2 regions of the Bradyrhizobium sp. 22 genome follow, and region 1 is predicted to be linked to the other one. Evidence: riboswitches for the same ligand, from Rfam matches in the RefSeq annotation. Region 1 holds a riboswitch; the other holds the start of a gene.
The links. A riboswitch is a leader RNA that binds a small molecule or an ion and turns the genes downstream of it on or off. The one in region 1 is predicted to bind cobalamin.
Positions count from the first base shown of each region.

Region 2: another riboswitch for cobalamin. It lies ahead of K410_RS0118245 (TonB-dependent receptor); the one in region 1 lies ahead of K410_RS0114565 (energy-coupling factor ABC transporter permease).

Region 1 is NZ_KI519399.1:2,816,374-2,824,062, forward strand. It holds gene K410_RS0114540 (bifunctional cobalt-precorrin-7 (C(5))-methyltransferase/cobalt-precorrin-6B (C(15))-methyltransferase) at 1-1,109, shown strand, start outside; gene K410_RS0114545 (cobalamin biosynthesis protein) at 1,106-1,474, shown strand; gene cobM (precorrin-4 C(11)-methyltransferase) at 1,471-2,253, shown strand; gene K410_RS0114555 (cobyrinic acid a,c-diamide synthase CobB) at 2,253-3,563, shown strand; gene cobA (uroporphyrinogen-III C-methyltransferase) at 3,560-4,291, shown strand; cobalamin riboswitch at 4,337-4,555, shown strand; gene K410_RS0114565 (energy-coupling factor ABC transporter permease) at 4,593-5,270, shown strand; gene cobF (precorrin-6A synthase (deacetylating)) at 5,311-6,060, shown strand; gene cobT (nicotinate-nucleotide--dimethylbenzimidazole phosphoribosyltransferase) at 6,071-7,123, shown strand; gene K410_RS0114580 (histidine phosphatase family protein) at 7,116-7,688, opposite strand.
Region 2 is NZ_KI519399.1:3,559,306-3,566,994, reverse strand. It holds gene K410_RS0118250 (hypothetical protein) at 603-1,184, opposite strand; gene K410_RS0118245 (TonB-dependent receptor) at 1,240-3,477, opposite strand; cobalamin riboswitch at 3,592-3,805, opposite strand; gene K410_RS0118240 (hypothetical protein) at 3,845-4,108, opposite strand; gene K410_RS0118235 (hypothetical protein) at 4,217-4,429, opposite strand; gene K410_RS40400 (hypothetical protein) at 4,578-4,754, opposite strand; gene K410_RS0118225 (adenylate/guanylate cyclase domain-containing protein) at 4,861-6,597, opposite strand; gene K410_RS0118220 (lytic transglycosylase domain-containing protein) at 6,918-7,689, shown strand, end outside.

The sequences.
Region 1 (7,689 bases):
AGGCGCTCGATGAGGCCGAAACCGTGTTCGGCGGTGGGCGGCACCTTGCGCTTGCGGGCGTGACGGCGCGTGGCCGCCTTTGGCCGGTGCCATTTGATGCAGAAATCGTGCTGGGATGCCGCGGCCGGCCGACGGTGGTGCTCGCCTCCGGCGATCCTTTTTGGTATGGCGCCGGCGCAAGCCTTGCGGAGAGGCTTGAGGCGGGTGAGTGGATCGCGCATTCGGCGCCGTCGACGTTCTCGCTGGCTGCGGCGCGGCTAGGCTGGCGCCTCGAAACGACTGTTTGCCTCGGTCTCCATGCGGCACCGTTCGAGCGTCTTGTGCCGCATCTGGCGCGGGGGGCACGCATCATCTGCCTGGTGCGCGATGAGAACGCGGCAAGTGATCTCGCGAGATGGTTGACGGAGCGCGGATGGGGCGCCTCCGCATTCTGGACCCTTGCTGCGCTCGGCGGACCGCATGAAAGTATTCGCGAGCATCGCGCTGAGAGCTGTCCAACGGTTGTCCCGGGAAAGCTCGTTGCTGTCGCGCTGGAGGCGAGGGGGGCCGGCGGCCTGTCTCGCAGCTCGGGCCTGCCGGACGCTCTCTTCGCTCACGACGGCCAGATCACCAAGCGTCCTGTGCGCGCGCTGGCGCTCTCGGCGCTGTGGCCCTTCGCAGGCAGCACGTTGTGGGACATCGGCGCCGGCTCGGGCTCGATTTCAGTTGAATGGGCGCTGTGTGGCGGGACGGCAATCGCCGTCGAGGCGCGTGAGGACCGCGCGGCCAACATCCGCAGCAATGCGGAAGCGTTTGGGCTGGCTCACAAGATCACTGTCATCACGGGGAGGGCGCCCGAGGCTCTCGCAGGGCTGAAAGCGCCGGATTCCGTGTTTATCGGTGGCGGGCTCAATGAGGCGATGTTCGACGCCATCTGGTCGCGGCTTGCGCCGGGGGCGCGGCTGGTCGCACATTCCGTCACGCTGGAAACCGAAGCGCTGTTCGGCGAGCTGCACCAGCGCCATGGCGGCGAGCTGATGCGAGTCGAGATCGCGCATGCCGCGCCGCTTGGCCGCTACCGCTCCTGGGAGACGGCACGTCCGGTGGTGCAATGGAGTACGGCCCGATGAAAGTCGCCGGACTCGGATTTAAGAGTAATGTGACGCTGGCCTCGCTGCGGGAGGCGCTTGTGGCGGTGGGTAGCCTCGAAGGCCTCGACGCGGTGGCAACGGTCAGCGACAAGGCCGATGCGGAGGCGCTGCAGCAGCTCGCACGCGAGTGCGGTGTGCCGATCAAGGCTGTTCCGGTTGACATGTTGACCGGTATCGCAACGCCGACCCAGTCACATCTCGTGATGGAGAAGTTCGGGACCGGGTCGGTCGCAGAAGCCGCGGCGCTCGCGGCGGCTGGTCCTCGGGCCCGGTTGATTGCGACGCGCGTGATTTCGCAGGATCGCACCGCAACCGCCGCGATCGCGGAAGGAGACGGCGCATGACGGTGCATTTCATCGGCGCCGGGCCGGGCGCACCTGATCTGCTGACCTTGCGTGGTCGTGACCTGATCGCGGCCTGTCCGGTCTGTCTCTATGCGGGCTCACTCGTGCCCGAGGGCGTTCTGGCGCATTGCCCGCCCGGCGCGCGTATCGTCAACACGGCGCCGCTGTCGCTCGACGACATCATCGCGGAGATGGCCGCCGCGCATGCAGACGGCAAGGACGTCGCGCGGCTGCATTCCGGCGATCTCTCGATCTGGTCCGCGATGGGCGAGCAACTCCGCCGCCTGAGCGCGCTCGGCATTCCCTTTACGGTCACGCCAGGTGTGCCGTCCTTCTCCGCCGCTGCGGCAGCGCTGGAAGCCGAGCTCACGCTGCCGGGTCTTGCCCAGACGGTGGTGTTGACGCGCACACCGGGCCGCGCCAGTGCGATGCCTGACGGCGAGAAGCTGGCCGCGTTCGCCGCAACCGGCGCGGTGCTCGCGATCCATCTGTCGATCCACCTGCTCGATCAGTTCGTGGCCGAGCTCACGCCGCATTATGGCGGCGATTGCCCGGTCGCGATCGTCTGGCGCGCGAGCTGGCCGGATCAGCGCATCGTGCGCGCGACGCTGGCGACGCTCGATGCCACAATCGGCACGGAGATGGAGCGCACTGCGCTGATCCTGGTCGGCAAGACGCTTGGCGCTGCGGATTTCGACGAGAGCCGTCTCTATGCGGCCGACTACGACCGCCGCTATCGGCCGGTCGGAGCCGAGCCGCGCTTTCCGGAGGCGTCGTGATGCCGGCAGGCCTCGTCATCTCCGCACCGGCCTCCGGCGTCGGCAAGACCACGCTGACGCTGGCGCTCGCGCGGGCCTGGCGCCATCGCGGGCTGAACGTGCAGTGCTTCAAGAGCGGGCCGGATTACATCGATCCCGCCTTTCACGCCGCCGCTACGGGACGCGCCTCCGTCAACGTTGACAGCTGGGCGATGGATCGCGGGACGATCGCACATCTCGTTAGCCGCGGCACGGATGCCGATATCGCGCTCGCCGAGGGCTCGATGGGCCTGTTCGATGGCGTCGCCGCGCGCGGCGTCTGCGGCACCGGGGCCACCGCCGACATCGCGGAGATGCTGGGCTGGCCGGTGCTGCTGGTGATCGATCCCTCGGGCCAGGCCCAGACCGCCGCCGCAATCGCCGCGGGCCTGCGTGATTATCGTCCCGGCGTCAGACTTGCCGGCGTCGTGCTCAATCGCGTCGCCAGCCCGCGCCACGAGGATCTGGTGCGTCGCGCGCTCAACGATGCCGGCATCGCCGTGTTCGGCGCGCTGCCGCGCCATGCCGAGATCAGCCTGCCGAAGCGGCATCTCGGCCTGGTGCAGGCGGAGGAGCAGGCGGAGATCGGCAAGCTGATCGACGAGGCCGCGCGCTTCGTCGCCGAGCATGTCGATCTCGATGCGGTGCTGCGCGCGGCCGCGGCCTGGTCGCCGCAAGCGGCGGCGAGCGGCCTGAATGTGGCGCCGCCGGGACAGCGCATTGCGCTGGCGCGTGATGCCGCATTCTCCTTCGTCTATCCGCATATGCTGGAAGCCTGGCGCGCGGCGGGCGCCGAGATCGTGCCGTTCTCGCCGCTGGCCGATGAGACGCCGAACGCAAGCGCTGATGTGTGCTGGCTGCCGGGAGGCTATCCCGAGCTTCATGCCGGCAGGATCGCGTCCAATGTGCGCTTTCGCGGCGGCCTGCGTGCCTTCGCCGAGACGCGGCCCGTGCATGGCGAATGCGGGGGTTACATGGTGCTGGGGGCCGGGTTGACCGACGCGGACGGTGTCCGCCATGAGATGACGGGCCTGCTCGGCCTCGAGACCAGCTTTGCCAAACGCCGCATGCATCTGGGCTATCGCCTCGCGGCGCTCGCCGCGCCGATGCCGGGATATCGCGCCAGTGCGCGTCTGCGCGGCCACGAGTTCCACTATTCGACAATTCTCGCCCAGCCTGACACGCCGCTGGCGGTCGTGCATGATGCCACCGGCGCCGTCATCGCCGAGACCGGCTCGCAGCGCGGCCATGTCAGCGGCACCTTCTTTCATCTGATCGCGGAGGACCGGTGAGCGGGTTCGTTTCCTTCGTCTCCGCCGGGCCCGGCGATCCCGAGCTGCTCACGCTCAAGGGCGCCGCGCGGCTGCGCGAGGCCGACGTCGTGCTCTATGACGATCTCGCCTCGGGCGCAATCCTCGATCTCGCCCGGCCGGGCGCCAATCTGGTCGCGGTCGGCAAACGCGCAAGGCGGCCCTCGACCAAGCAGCATCACGTCAACCGCCTGCTGGTCGACTATGCCGCAACAGGGGCGCGCGTGGTGCGGCTGAAGTCCGGCGATGCCGGCATTTTCGGCCGGCTCGAGGAGGAGATCGAGACGCTGCGCGAGGCCGGCATCGGCTATGAGATCGTGCCCGGCGTCACCTCGGCCTGCGTCGCCGCCGCGCAGGCCGGCATTCCCCTGACCCGGCGTCACACCTCGCGCCGGGTGCAGTTCATCACCGGCGCCGACGTCACCGGCGAGCTGCCGCCGAATCTGAACTGGGCGGCGCTGGCCGATCCCGAGGCGACAACCGTGGTCTATATGGGCCGGCGCACCTTTCCGGCGCTTACCGCAAAATTGATCGCGCACGGCCTCGCCGCGGAGACCCCGGCGCTGGTCGCCGAATCCCTCGGCCGGTCCGACGAGCGGCTGGTCCGCACCACGATTGCCGAGCTGGCCGAGCAGCTTGCCCGCGGCGGTGCTCCTTCGACCGCCGCCGTGATCCTGTTCGGCGCGCTGGCCGGGGATTATCCGTCGTGATCGCCCCGGCCGCGCCTCGCCCCTTGACGCCGGCTCGGCGAAAGGGGCACACAGGAGCGGCAAGGTGCTCTACGCGGCGCAAAGCGCCGGAGCATAATCGGGAATGGGGATGGGCGGACCAAGTCGCGGCGCCCAAAACCCCAGCCGCCCCCGCGACTGTAAGCGGTGAGGGACTTCGATCAGCCACTGGGCCGCAAGGTTCGGGAAGGCCGGAGAACCCAGTGAACCGCGAGCCAGGAGACCGGCCCTGCACGTTTTGAGGCCAAGGCCGTCGGGTGTGACGGCAGGAAGGATCTGAGCCATGCATATCGAACCCGGTCTAGTGACGGGCGCCAAGCTCGTGCTGAGTTACGCAACCGGCATCGCCGCAGGCGGCGTTGCCTTGAAGCTTGCAGCCGAAACCGTGCGCGAGCAGGGCCTCGGCTCGTTCGCAGGCCGGACGCTCGCCACCACGATCCTCGTCTTCATCTTCTTCGAGATCCTGCCGCACTTCCCGGTCGGCGTCTCCGAGGTGCACTTCATCCTCGGCTCGACCTTGTTCCTGCTGTTCGGTGCCGCGCCCGCGGCCTTCGGCCTCGCGTTCGGCCTGCTGCTGCAGGGCGTGCTGCTGGAGCCGGTCGACCTGCCGCAATACGGCATGAACGTCACCACGCTGCTGGTGCCGCTGTTCGCGATCCAGGCCATCGCCTCGCGGATCATCGCCCGCAACACCGCCTATGTCGATTTGAAGTACGGCCAGGCGCTGGCGCTTTCGACGACCTATCAGGCTGGCGTGATCGCCTGGGTGGCGTTCTGGGCGCTCTATGGCTCCGGCTTTGCGATGAGCAATCTCGCCAGCATCGCGACGTTCGCCGCCTCCTATGCGCTGGTGATCGTGATCGAGCCGCTGGCCGATCTCGCCGTGCTGGCGGCGGCGAAGTCGCTGCGCGGCGTCACCGCGCCCGGCCTCGTCACTCCGCGCCTGCACAACGCAGCTTGACTGAGACAAGGGGCGGCCGTCATGGCCGCCCCGACGCGCGATGCTCACGCTTTCCCTGATCGGCATCGGTTGCGGCGATCCCGGCCAGCTCACGCGCGCCGCCGTTCAGGCCATCAACGCCGCCGACCTCATCCTGATCCCGCGCAAGGGAGCGGCGAAATCCGATCTCGCCGATCTCAGGCGGACGATCTGCGCGGATGTGCTCACCAGCGACACGACAGCCATCGCCGAGTTCGATCTTCCCGTGCGCGATGCTGCCGAGGCGGATTACCGCAAGGGCGTGGACGACTGGCACGATGCGGTCGCCGTGACCTGGTCGCAGGCGATCGCAGATCATCTCGGAAGCGGCGGCAAGGTCGCGCTGCTGATCTGGGGCGATCCTTCGCTGTATGATTCCTCGCTGCGCATCGCGCGGCGGCTCGCTCCCTTGCCCAGAATCGAGGTCGTGCCCGGCATCACGTCGATCCAGGCGCTGTGCGCGGCCCATGCGCTGCCGCTGAACGATATCGGCGAGCCGTTCCTGGTCACGACCGGGCGACGCCTGCGCGAAGGCGGCTGGCCGCAAGGCGTCGACACCGTGGTGGTGATGCTCGACGGCGGCACCGCATTCGAATCGTTGGATCCGGCAGGGATTCACATCTATTGGGGCGCCTATCTCGGCATGCCCGATCAGATCATCATGTCCGGCGCCCTCGCCGAAACCGGCCCGCGCATCGTCGCGGCACGGCAACAGGCGCGCGCGCGGCATGGCTGGATCATGGACAGCTATATTCTCAAGCGCAGGCGTTAAGCGAGGCAGCATGCTCCCCGAATGGGTCACCCGGAACTGCCCCGCGATCTCCGCGCTTCATCGCGAGGCGGCGATCGCGCGTCAGGCGCAGCTGACGAAGCCGACCGGCGCGCTCGGCCGGCTCGAGCAGCTCGCGATCGAGCTCGCCGGTTTGCAAGCGACCGAGCAGCCGCGCGCGGCGCGCGTGCCGATCATCGTCTTCGCGGGCGATCACGGCATCGTCGCGCAGGGCGTCTCGGCCTATCCGCAAGCGGTCACCATCGCCATGATGGCGAATTTCGCCTCCGGCGGGGCTGCGATCTCGGTGCTGGCGCGCGAGCTTGGCTCGCGCCTGGAGGTGGTCGATGCCGGCACGCTGGCGAGCGAGGCGATGACGGGCATCGTCGTCGACAAGCCGCGCCACGGCACGCGCGATTTCAGCGTGGAGGCCGCGCTCACGCCGGCCGAGCTGGCGTTTGCCTTCGAGGCCGGCCAGCGCGCGGTTGCGCGGGCGGAGGCCGACCAGCCCGATCTGTTGATCTTCGGAGAGATGGGCATCGGCAACACCACGACGTCGGCGGCGATTGCGGCGAGCCTGCTCGGCATCAGCGCCGAGGAGATCGCGGGCAGCGGCACCGGCGTCGATGCGGCCGGCCGGGCGCACAAGGCGCGCGTGATCGATGCCGCGCTTGCGCGTCACGGCGTTGCGGGCGCTGCGCCGGAGAAGATCCTGTGTGCCGTCGGAGGGCTCGAAATCGCCGCGATCTCGGGCGCGATCATCGCCGCCGCGCAGCGCCGCGTCCCCGTGCTGATCGATGGCTTCATCGTGTCGGTCGCAGCGCTTGCAGCGGTGCGGCTAAATCCATCATCTGAGCCCTATCTGCTGCCGTCGCACCAATCGGCCGAGCAGGGCCATCGTCTGGTACTGCGCGCTTTGAACGTGCAGCCGCTGATCAGCCTCGATCTCAGGCTCGGGGAGGGATCCGGCGCTGCCATCGCGCTGCCGCTGGTGCGGTCGGCCTGCGCGCTCCACAACGGCATGGCGACCTTTGCAGAGGCCAATGTGCCTGACAGGCCTAGCTGATCCGCTGGTTGACCGAGACGACGCGCCAGTCGGCCGCGAGCCGATCGATCCGGGTCAGCGACAGCGGCTCGATCACGAAACGCAAGGCGGCCTGCGGCGTCAGATCGAGCGCGATGCACAGCGCGGCGCGGATGGTGCCGGAATGCACGACCAGCGTGGCTGGTCCGGCTGCGATCCGCGACAGACCGAGCCGCACGCGCGCGACCTGATCCGCAAAGCTTTCGCCGCCCGGCGGCCGTCCACCGGCCGGATCGTCCCAGAACTGCGCATAGGCCGCGCCGCCGGCGGCAGCGAGCTCGTCGTGCCGATGGCCGGTCCAGTCGCCGAAATCCTGCTCGCGGAATTCGCTGACCTGCTCCGGTTCGAGCCCCAGCGCACGCGCCGTGTCGACCGTGCGCCGCGCCGGGCTGGCGTAGCTCGCAGCGTGCCGCGGCAGGCGCTGCCGCAGCGCCTCCAGCTGCGCACGATCGCGGAGATCTGCCGGCGCATCGGCGGCATGGATCGTCCCTTTGACGCCATCGACCGGCGCATGCCGTATCAGCCAGAGGAAGGTCTCGCCTTCCATG
Region 2 (7,689 bases), 740 kb from region 1:
GTGCCGATCACTCGGCCTTCCCTGCGCGATGGTCGGACGGCTTATGCCGCGCTCTCCCGGGAGCCGAATGTCCTTCTGGCCTCCCTCGCCCCGCGGATTGGATGATGCAGTCTGCCCGGTTGGGCTCGCTCGCACCTCCGCGGTAGGCTTGACCGTAGCAACGACGGCCGGGACCACACGGTTTTGCCGTACGCACGGCCCGCCATGTCGCCGCAGTATTCCCGGCCCTTGTACACGGAACCGGAAACTTACAGACGAGACGAAGCCTAGCAGCGCCGTTCGTCACACGCGGGGTTCGGGCTCACAGGGACTACCCGCCCTGCCCGTCCCCTCTCGTGCCGACGCTGCCGCGTCCACCGCAAGCCCGGCTCGCGATCAAGACGACCTCGAGATCGCCCCTCCTGGTTGAGCCGGGATGGGCGACACATACGCCCTTTCCGAATTTCGGTAAAGTAGAATATTTTCGCGCTGATGGATTGACAGAGACCGACACAGGCACGGTGCCGTAGCCCGGATCGAGCGCAAGCGTAATCCGGGACGATGCGAGATGCCGGGCGAGCGGCCCCGGATTGCGCTGCGCTCCACCGGGCTACAAGAAGCACTCACGCCGACGTCGCGCCCTTGCGGCCGAACGGATCGACCATACGGACGATCTCGCAGACGGCGACGAGGCCGGCGAGCCAGGCGGCGCTGGTCAGGCCGATGCGCATCACGATCGCGGCAGTGAAGGCGCCCTCGCCGCCGAGGAACGGCGTTGGGGCGAGCAGCGCGAGCTCGTAAATCCCATAGGCGACGACGAGCATGATCGCGAGCAGCAGCGGCGTGCGGTGCTGGGGCAGCAGGCCGAGCACCGTCGACGAGGCCGCGGTCGACAGCAACGCAGCCACACCGATGACCAAACCCCAGGCGATCGTGCCGGCGTCAACGGGATAATGCAGCACGCCGAAACCGATGGTCTGGTTCACGAGCCAGGCGCCGGTGACGACGAGCAGCGCCGGACGCAGCGGCAGCATCGCCGCGGCCACGACGGCGAAGGCCGCGAACGGCGTTGCGCAGGCGAACGCAAAGCTGGCCAGCGCGCATGACGCCGTCAGCAGCGCAAAGCAGAAAATGGGCGCAAGGCGCGGCGCGACCGGCTGAAGCCGGAGACGGCCGTCGTGAGGCAGCTGGATGCTGCCAGCCATGACGTCAGGAAGCATGGGTGAATTCCTTCTGTTTCGGATGCCGTTCCATTTGAGATCAAAACGAGGCGCCGGCCTTGAGCAGATAGGTACGGCCGGGCAGCGGATAGGCACTGAAGCGGCCGTCCGTGAAGGTGCTGGCGATGGCGTAGTCGTAGTAGAGCGCATTCAGCACATTGTTGACGCCGAGGGACCAGAAGTAGCGCTCGTACTGGCCGCTGAGTTTGAGGTCGATCGTGCCGCCGGCCGGGATCGGCTTCTGGGTGCCCGCCTGGTCGTTGTCCATGCGCCGCTCGCTCCAGAAGCGCGCAGTGGCATCGAGCACCACGTAGTTCTGCCAGATGTTCCAGCTGACACCCGCACTCGCCGTATAGCGCGACACCAGCGGCACGTCGTTGCCGGCCCAGATGCCTTCGCGGAAGACCGCGCGGGTATAGGCCATGCCGGAGCGCAGCAGCAGGGTGTCGTTGACGCGATAGGACAGACTGGTCTCCGAGCCGTAGCGCCGGGTCGGATCGAGATTGGTGTTGTAGAACAGGACCGGGTTGAAATGGACCTCGTTGGTGAGGTCCATCAGATAGAGACTGCTCTGCAGCTGCAGACCGCCGCCCCTGATGCGCAGACCGCCCTCGATGTCCTGCGAGGTCTGGGTCTTGAGCTGGAACGTTTGCGGGATCGCGGCGAAAGTCAGGGGATCGAAGGACGGCCCCGAGGACAGGCGCTCGTCGACGTCAGGCGTGCGGAACGCGCGCGCGGCGCGAGCGAACAGCGAGACCACGTCGTTGAGACGATGCTCGGCCCCGAGATGCAGCGCATATTGGGTCTCGTCGCTCGTCAGCGGCAGCGCACCGATATCGGCATTGAACGGCGCCGCCGCGTCGAAATTGTCGCGTGCCGCAAGACGGACGTTCTGCACCCGCGCGCCGTAGGAGATGTCGGTCGTGGGCAGCACGCCCAATGTGTGCTGGAAATAACCCGCGACCGTCTGCTGCCGGAGGTCGTAATTGTGCCAGGCGGCGAGCCCCTGCCCGGCGCCGCGGTTCTGCGCAAAGCTCGCATCGTAATAATCGATGCCGGTCAGGAGCTGCGACGGCAGGCCGAGCAGCAGGCTCTTCACGCTGAGCCGCGGCGTAATCGACCAGTTCGTCAGTTGGGACTCGACATAAGTCGAGGTGAAGAAGGCCGGAACCGGCGTCGGGCTGGAGAAGAACGTACTCTGCTGCTGCTTGTCGCGCACACCGCCGTCGACGATGAGATCGACGCCGTTGACCAAAGTCTTGGTGAACCCGGCCGTTGCGCTGAAGCCCTGCTGGTTGGCGGCATTGAAGGGCGTGCTGGTGCCTCGGCGGTTGGTCCTGAGCTCGTCGAGGCCGATCGAGGGATCGACGGTGCGGCCGCCCGGCAGCCGCAGCTCCTGATTATCGCCGGTGATGGTGAGAAACGCGCTCAGGCCCGGCGTGGTGTAGTTGAGATTGCCGACACCGTTCTGCTGGGAATAGCGATTGTTGTCGCGATAGCCGTCGGTCCTGACGGCATTGCCGTAGAACGAGGTCGACCATGGACCGGAATTGAGCGAGGTCGAGACGTTGCCGAGCCTGGTGTTGAACGAGCCGAATCCGGCCTCGATGCGCGCAGTCACGGGCGGTCCGCCGGCGCCGGTCCTGGTGACGATGTTGATCACGCCGCCGACCGCGTTGTCGCCGTAAAGCACCGCGCCGGAATTGCCGCGCGTGATCTCGATGCGCTCGATGGAATTGAGCGGGATGGTGGAGAGGTCCACCTGCGCCATGTCGACGTCGTTGAGCCGCCGGCCGTTGACCAGCACCAGCGTGTTGGCGGTGGCAAAGGCGCCGAAGCCGCGCAGGTCCACGCTGGTCTTGGCGCCGATCTGGCCGCCATAGAACGTCGTGATCTGGGCCCCCGGCACCTGCGTGGCGATGATCTCGGCAAGCGTCTGCGACGGCGAATGCGCGATATCCGCGGCCGTGATCACGGTCGTGGCGGCTCCGACGATACCGCCGCCGCCGGCGACAGCCTCCGAGCCCGAGCCGGACGAGCCAGTGCCGTCGATTGCTGGCGCGACGCTCGCGGCTCGCCGCGGCCGCGTCGCCTCGCCCTCACCTGTCGCCCTCGCCCGCGTGCGGTTCTGATCGGCGGGCTTGCTCACCTCGATCGGCGGCAATTGCTCGGCAAGCCCCTGCTGGGCGAAGGCGGAGGACAGATCCAGCGAATGGAACGAGACGGATGCGAGCAGGCCGGCGCTGAGGCGCCGGGCGGCAGAAACGAGACGGGACATTGTTGTCACCTCGGTATGACGTCAGTGGCACGTCACAGCGAACGAGGTTTCACGGCAGAGCGGCGGACTGCTCCGATGAAGCCAATGTCTGTACTCCCCGACCGACATCTTCGCGTGTGACCACGGCTGACGGCAGGTCTCCTGGCTCGCGGGTCGTTACCTTGCGTCGCCTTCCCAGGACCGAGGTTCCCAGTGGCACAGGACGAAAGATTCACCGCTTACAGTTGCGGGGGCAGCCGTGGCGTTGGGACAGATCCCGGCATTGGGACGTCCCGCACCACATTCCCTTTTGATCTCCCTGGGGAGAACCGTCGCCGGCCATTTACGTGTCGCTCCGGCAGCGTGTCAATCGACCGTTGGGCGGCACTCAGGTCCGTCCGCGCGGACGTTGCGCCAGGGCCCAGGCGGCCGTGACGTCGCGCGGCGGAACATCGATGCGTTTGATCGGGGTCAGTTCGCCGGAGGCCGAGACGATCGCGGTTTCCTCGCGGCGGCAGCGCGTGCAGACAAAGCGGACCTCATGCGGAGACGCCGACCAGCTCGACCGCTTCACATTGGCGGCCATCGGCCAGGCCTCGCAATGCGAGCACGACACCAGAAATCGACCGGGATCGAGCATACCCATTTCCATCGGACTCCACGTCCTGCCGCCTCTTCAATGATTAACCCAAGTGAATCGTTCCGGTGCCTAAGCACCGCCAATTGCGAGAGGCAGCTCCGGAGGCGGCCGCCAACGCGCTCAGCGCGCGCCCTTGAGGGTGCAGGAGGTCGAGCAGGTGACGGTGGTGCCGCGATCGCATGCTTTGCAGGCGGCGACGCACTGGTTCAGGTCGCGGGGATTGTAGCTGTAGGCCCGCAAGGGGCAGGCCGGCGTCGTCGAGCCGGTGATGTCCTGCTCCTGGTCGCAGGCCGCCGTCATGAGCGCGAACATGATCACGGCAACGAGGCGCATGGGATGCCCTGTCTAGCACGACAATGACGTTCCGGTGCGCGCTGCATTGCAGCGAACCCCGGCCTTCCCACCACGGGCATCACCTATCAGCGACGCCCGCATGCCATCAGGATGCGCGCCAAACCTTAAGAACGGATTGCAGCCGGCCTCAGGCCGCGGCCTCGGTCGCGATCGCCTGCCGCATGTCGACCGCCAACTGACGGTACTGCTCCGAAAGCTTCAGATAGAACTCGCGCTTGCTGCCATCGGTGGCGAGCTTGGCGATCAGCTCGCATTCGGCGGTGAGCGTCTCAAACCGTTCCAGCCTGTCCTGAAGTTCTGGCATCGGCGTGTCCCCATCAAACGCCTCAAGGACATCCAACCTAAGCCCGGGAAATAGGTCACGGCAAACATCGTTATCGAGCAGAAGCAATTTTTCCGGTGCGGCGGCCCTATTTGCTGTCGAGGCGCCAGGCGCCGTCCCATGCCTCGTCAGGCGGGCTCGCCTTGAGCTGCGCGATGCGGCCGAGCATCGTGCGCGAGGGCCCGTCACCGGGAACGGCTTCGAGGGCCGCGTTGAAGGCAGCGCGCGCCGCATCGAAGCGCCTGATACGATAGGCGGCAAGCGCCTCGGCATAGTGCGTGCGCAGGCTGGCTTGCGCATCGGTGAGCCCGCCCGCCCTCGCCATCACCTCGAAGATCGGCTGCGGCGCGCTCTGGCCGGCGACCGCCAGACGATCGATCTCGCGCAGCTCGAGCCGCGTCCCGATCGCCTCGGCGGTGGCCTGCGAGATCAGGATGCGGGTGCCGTAGACCTTGTTGACCGCTTCCAGCCGCGAGGCCAGGTTCACGGCATCGCCCATCACGGTGAAGCTCATCATCAGCTCGGAGCCGATGCTGCCGGTCAGCACCTCGCCGGTGGCGATGCCGATCCGCAAATCGCACGGCGCGGGCATAGCGCGGATGCCGAGCAGGTCGGGCAGCTGCCGCTGGAGCGCGGGCACCTGATCGGCCATCTCGATCGCCGCGATGCCGGCAAGAAGCGCCTGCTCGCCGTCCTCGATGAAGGGCGGCCCCCAATAGGACATGATGGCATCGCCGATATACTTGTCGATGATGCCGCGATTGTTCCTGACGGGTGCGGACATCACCGTGAAATAGTGGTTCATCACCTTGACGAGGCCGCGCGGCGTCATGCCCTCGCTCATCGAGGTGAAGCCGCTCATGTCGCAGAACATGATGGTCATGACCCGGCGCTCGCCGTCGATCGCGATCTCCGGCCGGTCGATCAGCCCCTGCACCACCTTGGGATCGATGTAGCGGCCGAAGGTCTCGCGGATGCGCTCGTTGTGCCGGAGCTGCTCGGTCATGCGGTTGAAGGCCGCGGCGAGCTCGCCGATCTCGTCCTGGGTGGAGACGGTGATGGTCTTGTCGAAGCGGCCTGCCTCGACCTCCCGGGTTCCGGCGAGCAGCAGCCGCACCGGGCGGGTGATGCCGCTGGACACCATCAGCGCAAAGACGAAGCCGACGATCGCCGCGAGCAGCGTCACGACGCCCGAGACGACGATCGCCTGATGCTGGCGGCCGATCACCTGCGTCGTCGAGAAGAAGACCTGCGTCAGCATGTCGGCGCGGATCGCATCGACCTTCCGGTTGAACTGGTCGCGCACCACGTCGATGTGTTCCAGCGTGCCGCGGGCCTCCGTCATCTGCCTGGCGTCGGCCTGCTTGAGCAGCTTCGCATGGTCCTCGCTCAGGTCGCGGCGCAGCTCGGTGACGGCGGTCTCGATGCGGATATCGATCCGCCCCAGGGCGGCATTGTCGGAATAGGTCCTGGGGTCGTCGATGATCATGTTGATGAGCTTGCGTGCGGCCTCGGCGTCCTCCTCGATCTTGCGGTCGGATTCCTCGAAGTCGCGAAGGCGCGCCGCATAGGCCTGCTCGTCCGATGGCGCCTCCATCCTGGTCATCACCACCCGCCGCAGCGCCAGCGCCCGCTCCAGCGAATGGATGTTGGCGCGAGCCAGATGGCTGTAGGCCGGGATGTAGCGATTGGTCAGCTCGTCCAGGAGGACGCCGACCTGGCTCGACATCACCATCGACAGGATCGAGGTGACCAGCATCAGGACGATCAGTCCGAGGGCGATGCCGACGATCTTGTGCCGGATCGACTGGTTGAAAATCGGCATAGGTGCGGGCAAAGGCCAAAAGGATGCAGGGAGGGAACTCCATACACCGAGTCCAGCTGCGGGAACACGCGCAATCTGGTTCCTTCAGGCGCCTTGAACCGTCCTCGCCGTCGAGCACGTCCGGATCGTTAATAAAGGTTAAAGGACAGCCAACACCTCATTTCCCCGGAGTTCCCGCATCACATCGGTATTTCGCCGCATTGTTGCGACAGCGTGAGGAATGCGGGACGATGCCGTGGCATCGTATCCGGTATCGTGATTCTCAAGCCGCATGTCGTCGCGGACCTTGGTTTGTGGTGGTTTCGCAGGGGGACCATGGAATGAACCAGTGCCTACGCTCGCTCGCGTGTGCCGTTGCCGTGGCCGCATTGGCTCTCGTTCCCACCGGGCTGGCGGCAAAAAGCAGTCACAAATCCTCCACGCCGAAGAAGACGCATGAGGCGAAAGCCGGCAAGCAGCGTCACGCCGCGGCGAAGTCCGCGGCGAAGTCGCGCCACGGCAAGCACGCCGAGGCCAAGCGCAAGTCGAAGACCATCGACGAGCCTTCCAGCAAACCGGCGTTGCCGCCGCTGACCGGCGACCTCGCCGCGCTGAAGGACGTGATCGACCTCACGCGCAAGGGCAAGGGCGAGGATGCCAGCGCGGCGCGCGAGCGCATTGCCGATCCCGCCGGACAGAAGCTCGCGGACTGGTTCATGCTGCGCCATTCCGACAGCACGGCGAATTTCAAGCGCTACGCCGCGTTCCTCGCCGCCAATCCGGACTGGCCGAGCCGCACGCTGCTGCGCCGCCGTGCCGAGGCGCGGCTGTGGCAGGAGAAGAGCGATGCTGCCACCGTGCACAAATTCACCATGGACCGGCCGATCAGCGCCAAGGGCAAGTTCGCGCTCGCCCGCGCGCTGCGCGCTGAAGGCGAGACCGACCGGGCCGCGCAGCTGGTGCGCGAGGCCTGGCGCGCGGACGAATTGTCCGAACGCAGCGAGCAGGATTCCTACGACGCGTTCGGAGACCTCCTCACCGCGGACGATCATCGCGCCCGCATGGACAAGCGGCTCGGTGCCAAGGACTACGCGGCTGCGCGGCGCGCTGCGA